DNA from 3 places in the Pseudomonas orientalis genome. Region 1 is predicted to be linked to each of the others. Evidence: predicted binding sites of a transcription regulator. Region 1 holds the regulator's gene; each other region holds the start of a gene.
What was found. Region 1 encodes FliA, which starts transcription of late flagellar genes. Its sites were predicted from a motif close to CTAAAGTTTNNNNNNNNNNNGCCGNTAA; they were not measured.
Positions count from the first base shown of each region.

Region 2: the regulator FliA is predicted to act here: its motif matches at 1,312-1,339, upstream of MRY17_RS00595 (methyl-accepting chemotaxis protein).
Region 3: the regulator FliA is predicted to act here: its motif matches at 1,756-1,783, upstream of motA (flagellar motor stator protein MotA).

Region 1 is NZ_CP094351.1:4,008,715-4,011,991, forward strand. It holds gene MRY17_RS17750 (protein phosphatase CheZ) at 1-525, opposite strand, end outside; gene MRY17_RS17755 (chemotaxis response regulator CheY) at 544-918, opposite strand; gene fliA (RNA polymerase sigma factor FliA) at 1,086-1,826, opposite strand; gene fleN (flagellar synthesis regulator FleN) at 1,823-2,656, opposite strand; gene flhF (flagellar biosynthesis protein FlhF) at 2,762-3,277, opposite strand, start outside.
Region 2 is NZ_CP094351.1:122,975-126,251, reverse strand. It holds gene MRY17_RS00595 (methyl-accepting chemotaxis protein) at 1-1,198, opposite strand, end outside; rRNA gene rrf (5S ribosomal RNA) at 1,473-1,588, opposite strand; rRNA gene rrf (5S ribosomal RNA) at 1,698-1,813, opposite strand; rRNA gene MRY17_RS00580 (23S ribosomal RNA) at 1,983-3,277, opposite strand, start outside.
Region 3 is NZ_CP094351.1:590,554-593,830, reverse strand. It holds gene motB (flagellar motor protein MotB) at 1-832, opposite strand, end outside; gene motA (flagellar motor stator protein MotA) at 836-1,687, opposite strand; gene MRY17_RS02425 (HDOD domain-containing protein) at 1,855-3,277, shown strand, end outside.

The DNA of each region.
Region 1 (3,277 bases):
GTAATCCTGGGCCAGCAGAATATCGTTGAGGTTGCTGGCCACCGTGCGGTTTTCCTGTTCGCTGCGCGACAGAAAACCGTCGACGCGACGGGCCAGCTCACGGAATTCTTCAGCCCCCACTTCGCGGCGCATGAAGCGGCCCCAGTCCAGGCTCAGGGCCTGGGCTTCGCTGGCCATGCCGTTGACCAGCGGCGTGGCGTTTTCCACCAGGTCCATGGTGCGGTTGGCCGCCGCCTCGGTCAGCCTGACCACATAGGACAGGCGTTCAGTGGCATCGGTGATCTGCGAAATTTCTTCGGCCTGGGGCATGCGCGGGTCAATCTGGAAATTGACGATCGCACTGTGCAGCTCGCGTGTGAGCTTGCCCACTTCCTGATACAGGCCGCGGTCACGGGTCTGGTTAAGCTCATGGATCAACTGCACCGCGTCGGCGAACTGGCCTTTTTCCAGGCTGTCGACCAACTGGTGAGCATGCTTTTTCAGGGTCGACTCAAAGTCGCCCTGTGACGTTTCTTTATGCTCCATAGCTCCCCCGCGATGGCATTAGCCGTGGATGCGTTCGAAGATCTTTTCGATCTTCTCTTTCAAGGCCAATGCTGTGAATGGCTTGACCACGTAACCGTTGACCCCGGCCTGGGCGGCTTCGATGATCTGCTCACGCTTGGCTTCGGCGGTCACCATCAACACCGGCAGGCTGCGCAGTTTTTCATCGGCGCGCACATGGCGCAGCAAGTCGATACCGGTCATGCCAGGCATGTTCCAGTCGGTTACCAGAAAGTCGATGCTGCCGCTGTTGAGGATTGGAATCGCCGTGATGCCGTCATCCGCCTCGACCGTGTTAGTGAACCCAAGGTCACGCAACAGGTTTTTTATGATCCGCCGCATCGTTGAGAAGTCATCAACGATGAGGATTTTCATGTTCTTGTCCAATTCGACCTCCAAGCAGTCTTAAACGCGCCCAGCACCTGGACGCGCCACTTCAATCAACAGGCGTTACACAAAAAGGACTGCCCAGGGCACCACGGAGCGAATCCGCAAAGGCCGAAACCTTCGCGGTAGCGTCTGCAGTGTCCCCACACTGCCTGTCAGCGCGCGCGCCACTCTCCCAACCGCCCCCGCAAGCGGGCCGCGCACTGGCTATGCAACTGGCTGACACGCGATTCGCTGACCCCCAGGACCTCACCGATTTCCTTGAGGTTCAGCTCTTCGTCGTAGTACAGCGCCAACACCAGGCGCTCGCGCTCCGGCAAATTGGCAATGGCCTCCGCCAACGCGCCCTGGAAACGCTCATCTTCCAGATCGCGCGACGGCTCCATATGCGCGCTCGCGCCGTCCTCGTGCAGCCCTTCATGCTCGCCGTCCTGCAACAGGTCGTCGAAACTGAACAGGCGGCTGCCCAAGGTATCGTTCAAAATCCCGTAATAATCGTCGAGACTCAATTGGAGTTCGGCCGCAACTTCGTGATCTTTAGCGTCACGACCGGTTTTTGCTTCAATTGCGCGAATTGCGTCACTGACCATGCGCGTATTGCGGTGTACCGAACGCGGTGCCCAGTCACCTTTACGCACTTCGTCGAGCATCGCGCCACGGATACGGATACCCGCATACGTCTCGAAACTCGCCCCCTTGCTCGCGTCATATTTGGTCGACACTTCGAGCAGGCCGATCATGCCGGCCTGGATCAGGTCTTCCACCTGCACGCTGGCGGGCAGGCGCGCCAGCAAGTGGTAGGCGATACGCTTGACCAGCGGCGCGTAGCGCTCGATCAACTCGCCCTGGCTGTCACGTGCCGACTTTTTGTAAAGGTTGTAGCCGCTTGATGTCATAGCACAGGTCCCGCGCTCGTCTGATGCACCAGTCGCTCGACGAAAAACTCCAGATGCCCCCGAGGATTGGCGGGCAGCGGCCAGGTATCGACCTTCTGGGCAATGGCCTTGAACGCCAGTGCGCACTTCGAACGAGGGAACGCTTCGTAGACCGCACGCTGCTTTTGCACGGCCTTGCGCACACACTCGTCGTAAGGAACTGCACCGACGTATTGTAAAGCCACATCGAGGAAACGATCCGTGACCTTGGTCAACTTGGCGAACAGGTTGCGCCCTTCCTGCGGGCTCTGGGCCATATTGGCCAGCACGCGGAAGCGGTTCATGCCGTAGTCACGGTTAAGCAGTTTGATCAGCGCGTAGGCGTCGGTGATCGAGGTGGGTTCATCGCACACCACCAGCAGCACTTCTTGCGCTGCACGTACAAAGCTGACCACCGACTCACCGATCCCGGCGGCGGTGTCGATCACAAGCACGTCGAGGTTGTCGCCGATATCGCTGAAGGCCTGGATCAGGCCGGCATGCTGCGCCGGGCTCAGGTGCACCATGCTCTGGGTGCCCGAGGCGGCCGGCACGATGCGGATCCCCCCAGGGCCCTGCAGCAGCACATCGCGCAGCTCACAGCGGCCTTCGATCACATCGGCCAGCGTGTGTTTGGGTGTCAGCCCCAGCAGAACGTCCACGTTCGCCAGGCCCAGGTCAGCATCCAGCAGCATGACGCGACGGCCAAGCTCTGCCAGGGCCAGGGACAAATTCACTGACACGTTAGTTTTGCCGACGCCACCTTTGCCGCCGGTCACCGCGATCACCTGTACGGGATGCATGCTGCCCATTTTATTTCTTTACCTTGTCTTGCTTAGACGCAGGCTACATGGCTTGGCCGCGTGTATCGCTTGCAGGCCATCGATGTAGGTACATTTCACGGTGTTCATCCTGCCTCATCCCACCCGTTTTGCCGGGTTGTGATAAAGGTCGGCGAACATATCAGCCATCGCTTCCTCGCTAGGCTCGTCTTGCATTTGCACGCTGACAGCACGGCTGACCAACTGATGACGGCGCGGCAGATGCAAATCATCCGGGATCCGCGGCCCGTCGGTCAGGTAGGCGACCGGTAGTTCATGACTGATTGCCAGGCTCAACACTTCGCCCAGGCTGGCGGTTTCATCCAGTTTGGTCAGGATACAACCGGACAGGCCGCAGCGTTTATAGCTGTGGTGGGCAGCGGTAAGAACCTGTTTCTGGCTGGTGGTTGCAAGCACCAGGTAATTCTTTGACTTGATGCCACGCCCGGCCAGGCTTTCGAGCTGCATGCGCAGGGCCGGGTCGCTGGCTTGCAGGCCGGCGGTATCGATCAGCACCACACGCTTGCGCAGCAGCGGGTCGAGGGCGTTGGCCAGGGATTGACCCGGGTCGACATGGGTCACCGGCACATTGAGGATGCGGCCCAGGGTCTT
Region 2 (3,277 bases), 1.9 Mb from region 1:
TTTCCTGGGTGGCGGCGCCCAGCTCGTTGATCGCCGCAGCCACGCTGTTGGTACGTGCACTTTGTTCGTCAGAGCCGATGATCGACGCGTTGGACGACGCCATCACGCGCTGGGACAAGTCATGCACCTGGCGTGTCGCCGAGGACACTTCGGAAATCGAGGCGTGGATACGCTCGACAAACTGATTGAATGCGCTACCGACTTCGCCGAACTCGTCTTTGCTCGTAACGTCCAGGCGTCGAGTCAGATCACCTTCGCCTTGAGCAATGTCCTTCATGGCCACGCCCATGGTGGTCAGCGGACGTAACAACACCTGAATCAATAAACTCAACAGCACGGCAATCGCTACAACGGCGATGAGCATCGCTATCAATGCTGAAGTGCGAAATTTCCCCAATGCGGCATAGGCTTTGTCTTTGTCGATAGAAAGACCGATATACCAGTCAGCCCCCGGCAAACCGCTGATAGGCGTAAACGAGAGGATACGGTCCTGTCCATTGAGTACAACGTCCTGGTTAACCTTCTCGATACGCAACTGGGTGCCTGGGTAAATGTCTTTGAGGTTTTTCATCACCTGGTCCTGGTCAGGACTGACGATGACCTGGCCATCACCACTGACCAGGAAAGCATGGCCAATACCGCCGAAATCCACCGAGTTGATGATCTTAACCAGGGTTTGCAGGCTCAAGTCTCCCCCCACAACGCCCAACAATTCGCCGTTCTTCTTCACCGGCATGGCGATCGTCACGATCTGGCCGCCCACAGCCGCCATATAAGGCGGGGTAAGCATGGTTTTGTCCGCTGCTACGGCTTGCTTGTACCAAGGACGCTGACGTGGGTCATAGCCTTCGGGCATCTTCGCATCGGGACGCTGGGTGAACACACCGTTGGTTTGACCCACGTAGGTAAACTGGAAGTTGGCGGTGAACGCCGGTTGATCGACCAAACCAGGCAGATCGGCGCCACTCCCTTGATGGGCAACGTTTTGTGCCAGGTTTTCCAGGACCAGGATGCGGCCGCTGAGCCAGTTCTGCACACTGCTGGCGGTAAGCTCGCCGGATTGCTGGATGGAGGACGCCAGGTTTTGCCTGATCGTGTTGCGCTGCAGGTAATCGTTATAGAGCGTGAACAGCGCAAAGGCCAGAACCACGACGCCTGACGCCGCCAACAGAATTTTATGACTGAACTTGAGATTCATTTCATCGACTTCTTTTGCCAAAGGGGGGTGAGCGTGCCGAGTGGAACATTCCATGTAACGCGATAGGCGGACTCTGCGACCGCTCTATTTCGGTGCACGCATGGCTCGTCAGGCTTTCGGCCAGAAAGCGATAAATCTTAGAGTTTTGTGTGAATCTTCCTCTTTTAGAGCAAGCCGCCGACAGGCGGTAGAGACGCAGTCGATTATCAGCCTGTTGCGGCCTTAAACGACAAAACCCCTGTCTGCGTTAGCAGACAGGGGTTTCGGAATTCAATCTTGACGATGACCTACTCTCACATGGGGAAACCCCACACTACCATCGGCGATGCATCGTTTCACTGCTGAGTTCGGGATGGGATCAGGTGGTTCCAATGCTCTATGGTCGTCAAGAAATTCTGTGTACCAGACCGTTGCGCTGGCAACGTCCCGGTGAAATTCATGAGCTTCTACATAAACAAAACCCCTGTCTGCGTAAGCAAACAGGGGTTCTGGAATTTAATCTTGACGATGACCTACTCTCACATGGGGAAACCCCACACTACCATCGGCGATGCATCGTTTCACTGCTGAGTTCGGGATGGGATCAGGTGGTTCCAATGCTCTATGGTCGTCAAGAAATTCGGGTACTGAGTCGTGACCTGTTGGCCTCGCTTCAGCAAATTGGGTATGTGATAGTTTTCGGTGTTTTGTGAGCGTCGAACTTTCGGTTCATCTCGTCTTCACACACCGCAATCTGGTCTCTTTCGTCTTTTCAACTAGGAGCATCAAATTGCTTGGGTGTTATATGGTCAAGCCTCACGGGCAATTAGTATTGGTTAGCTCAACGCCTCACAGCGCTTACACACCCAACCTATCAACGTCGTAGTCTTCGACGGCCCTTCAGGGAACTCAAGGTTCCAGTGAGATCTCATCTTGAGGCTAGTTTCCCGCTTAGATGCTTTCAGCGGTTATCTATTCCGAACATAGCTACCCGGCAATGCCACTGGCGTGACAACCGGAACACCAGAGGTTCGTCCACTCCGGTCCTCTCGTACTAGGAGCAGCCCCTCTCAAATCTCAAACGTCCACGGCAGATAGGGACCGAACTGTCTCACGACGTTCTAAACCCAGCTCGCGTACCACTTTAAATGGCGAACAGCCATACCCTTGGGACCGGCTTCAGCCCCAGGATGTGATGAGCCGACATCGAGGTGCCAAACACCGCCGTCGATATGAACTCTTGGGCGGTATCAGCCTGTTATCCCCGGAGTACCTTTTATCCGTTGAGCGATGGCCCTTCCATACAGAACCACCGGATCACTAAGACCTACTTTCGTACCTGCTCGACGTGTCTGTCTCGCAGTCAAGCGCGCTTTTGCCTTTATACTCTACGACCGATTTCCGACCGGTCTGAGCGCACCTTCGTACTCCTCCGTTACTCTTTAGGAGGAGACCGCCCCAGTCAAACTACCCACCATACACTGTCCTCGATCCGGATAACGGACCTGAGTTAGAACCTCAAAGTTGCCAGGGTGGTATTTCAAGGTTGGCTCCACGCAGACTGGCGTCCACGTTTCAAAGCCTCCCACCTATCCTACACAAGCAAATTCAAAGTCCAGTGCAAAGCTATAGTAAAGGTTCACGGGGTCTTTCCGTCTAGCCGCGGATACACTGCATCTTCACAGCGATTTCAATTTCACTGAGTCTCGGGTGGAGACAGCGCCGCCATCGTTACGCCATTCGTGCAGGTCGGAACTTACCCGACAAGGAATTTCGCTACCTTAGGACCGTTATAGTTACGGCCGCCGTTTACCGGGGCTTCGATCAAGAGCTTCGCGTTAGCTAACCCCATCAATTAACCTTCCGGCACCGGGCAGGCGTCACACCCTATACGTCCACTTTCGTGTTTGCAGAGTGCTGTGTTTTTAATAAACAGTCGCAGCGGCCTGGTATCTTCGACCGGCATGAGCTTACGGAGCAAGTCCTTCACCCTCACCGGCGCACCTTCTCCCGAAGTTACGGTGCCATTTTGCCTAGTTCCTTCACCCGAGTTCTCTCAAGCGCCTTGGTATTCTCTACCCAACCACCTGTGTCGGTTTG
Region 3 (3,277 bases), 2.4 Mb from region 1:
TCGCACGCTGGGCCTTTTTGGTCAGCACAACGATATCGATCCGACGGTTGATCGGGTTGAACGGGTCTTTAGGATCGAACAACTGCGAGGAAGCAAACCCCACCACCCGCGCCACTTGCGGGTCCGGATAGCTGCCGGCCACCAGCGCGCGGCGGGCCGCGTTGGCGCGGTTGGCCGAGAGTTCCCAGTTGCCGAAGTCGCCCTGCCCCGCATAGGGCTTGGCATCGGTGTGACCACTGATGCTGATCTTGTTCGGTACCGCCTTGATGGTGTCGGCCATGGCCAGCAGGATATCTTCGAAGTACGGCTTCAAGCGCGCACTGCCGGAATCGAACATCGGCCGGTTGGCGGCGTCGGTGATCTGGATGCGCAACCCTTCCGGGGTGATCTCGAAGGAAATCTGATCCTTGAATTTGAGCAGTTGCGGGTTTTCCTCAACCTTGTTCTGCAGTTCTTGCAGCAACAGCTCCAGGCGCTCTTTCTCGACCTGTTCGGCCATGCTTTCGACCTTATCGCGCTCGACCGGGATTTTTTCCTGGGGCGATTCGGTCTGCACCTCCGGATTGATGGTGCGCTCCGGGGCCAGCTGCGGCGAGCCGCCCAAGTCGATCACGAAAGGTGTGCCACTCTCCGAAAACCCGATCGGGTCCTTGAAATAACCCGCAATGGCGATTTTTTGTTCAGGGGTGGCGGTGGACATCAGCCACAGCACCAGGAAGAACGCCATCATCGCCGTCGCGAAGTCGGCGAAAGCGATTTTCCAGGCGCCGCCGTGATGCCCCGCTGCGAAGCGCTTGACGCGCTTGATGATGATCGGCTGGTTGTTTTCCATGGCTTAGCGACCGCGAACCGCTTGTTCCAGCTCGGCGAAACTTGGGCGATGCTTCGGATACAGCACTTTGCGCCCGAACTCCACCGCCAGCGACGGCGGCATGCCCGAGGCCGAGGCGACCAGGGACGCCTTGATCGCTTCGTAGAGATTGATTTCTTCCTTGGCGTCATGCGCCAGGGAGGTGGCGAGCGGGCCGAAGAAACCGTAGGCCGCCAGAATACCGAAGAAGGTACCCACCAGTGCCGCACCCACGTGCATGCCGATGGCCGCCTGGTCGCCCTCACCCAGGGAAGCCATGGTCACCACGATACCCAGTACCGCCGCGACAATACCGAACCCGGGCATGCCGTCGGCGATGCCGGTCACGGCGTGGGAAGGATGCTCCAGTTCTTCCTTGAGGCTGAACAGCTCCATGTCGAACAGGCCTTCGAGCTCATGGGGCGCCATGTTGCCGGAGGACATGATGCGCAGGTAATCGCAGATATACGCGGTCATGCGCTCGTCCTTGAGCACGGCCGGGTATTTGGCGAAGATCGGGCTCGCGGCGGCGTCTTCGATATCCCCTTCAATCGCCATCATGCCTTCGCGGCGACTCTTGTTGAGGATCTCGTAGACCAGCCCCAGCACTTCCAGATAGAAGGTGTGGGAGAAGCGCGAGCCAAACATGGCCAGCGACTTCTTGACCACGTGCATGGTCATGTAGCCGGGGTTGGCCTGCAAGAAGGCGCCAAAGGCGGCGCCGCCAATAATCAACACTTCGAAAGGCTGAATCAGCGCGGCAATTTTACCGTGGGACAGGACGTACCCACCGAGCACACTAGCGATGACGACAATGATGCCGATAATTTTAGCCATAGGGGATCTGTACTTGCGCCGTCGGGTTCATGGACATAGTGGGTGCAACTGAAAAACTCTTGTTCTACTTATCGGCAAAACTGCGCCAGACTATAGCCCGTTAAGGCGAAAAGCCAATTCAGCCCGTTACGGGTGTGTTGAACACATATGATGATCGCGCCCCAACCATGGCTAATGAAACGACAGTCCCAATTGCAAAACCTGCCACCCTCGCCGCCTGGATCAAGCGCCTGGACGACGTGCTGCTGCCCGTTCCCCAGGCCAGCCACGAACGTGTGTGCAAAGCCATCCGCGACAGCCGCAGCTCATTAAGGGACATTGCCGAGCTGATGCAAGACAGTCCGGCCCTGGTGCTCAGCGTGATGCGCGAGGCCAACAGCCACACCCATGGCAGCCTGGCGGAACCGGCGGAAAACCTCGAAGTGGCGCTCAATCGCCTCGGCCTCAAACGCGCCGATGAACTGCTGGCACGCCTGCCGTCGGTGCCGGCCCGCGAGATTCCCGTCGCACTGCGTCAATTGCTGCTGGTCAGCCAGCACGCGTCCCAGCAAGCCAACGGCCTGTTCGGCAGCCGCCTGGCGCGCCTGTGGCAGGACATCCACTGGGGCAGCCTGCTGTTTTTGTCCCCACTGTGGCCGATGGCGGTGGCCTACCCCAAGCTGCTTGAGGAATGGGAACTGCGGGTAATCCACAAGGGCGAGTCGGCGCGCAAGGTCGAACAGCAATTGTTCGGCGTGCGCCTGCTCGACCTGTGCCTTGGTTTGACCGCGGCCTGGCACCTGCCGATCTGGGTGTCCCAGGGCTATAACCTGCTGTTGGGCGAGCAGCGTCTGTTGGTCAAGGCATTGCGCATCGCCCGCGAAGACGACCCGTTGCGCCACCAGCAGTTGCTCGACGCCGAACCCAACCTGCGTCGCTGGCTGAATCAGCCGGCCAACACGGTACTGTTGGCCAACGGCCTGGCGATGTCGGCGCAGGAATCCTGGACCTGCCCGCACACCGAGCGCTGGCAATACCTCACTGCGCTGTACCTGCAGGAGCCACTGAGCGATGTGCAGCAACAGGTCCACCAGCAAGCGGTCACCAGCGCCCGCAGCACCTTGATGCCTGACCTCTGGCACCCGGCCCTGTCGCTGATCTGGCCGTGGCACGTGCAAAAAGTCCATCGTGGCTTGTTGCCTGCGCCACCGCCGACAGCCGAAGCGCTGGAAGTATGGCGCAACCGTTGCACGGAGCTGCTGGTCGAACCGAGCCGCTTTGCCAATGCGATGCACCTGACCACGTGCGCCAGGGAGGCCCTGGTCGCCAGCGGCATGCAGCGCGTGCTGCTGTTCATGGCGGATCGCGCCTTGAGTACCTTGCGTGTGCATCAGGCCGATGGCTTGCCAAAGGACGCTGCCAACCTGAGCCTGGATGTGGTCAGCAGCACATTGCTGCAGCGGCTGCTGGAAAAGTCCGCCCAGGTGCGTCTCGGACCTGACAACCATGCACAGTTCTCCGCCCTGCTGCCGCCGATCCTGCGCCGCCTGTTTACCGGCGAGCACCTGCTGTTGCGCTCGCTGAGCTGCAATGGGCGCGTGGTGATGCTGA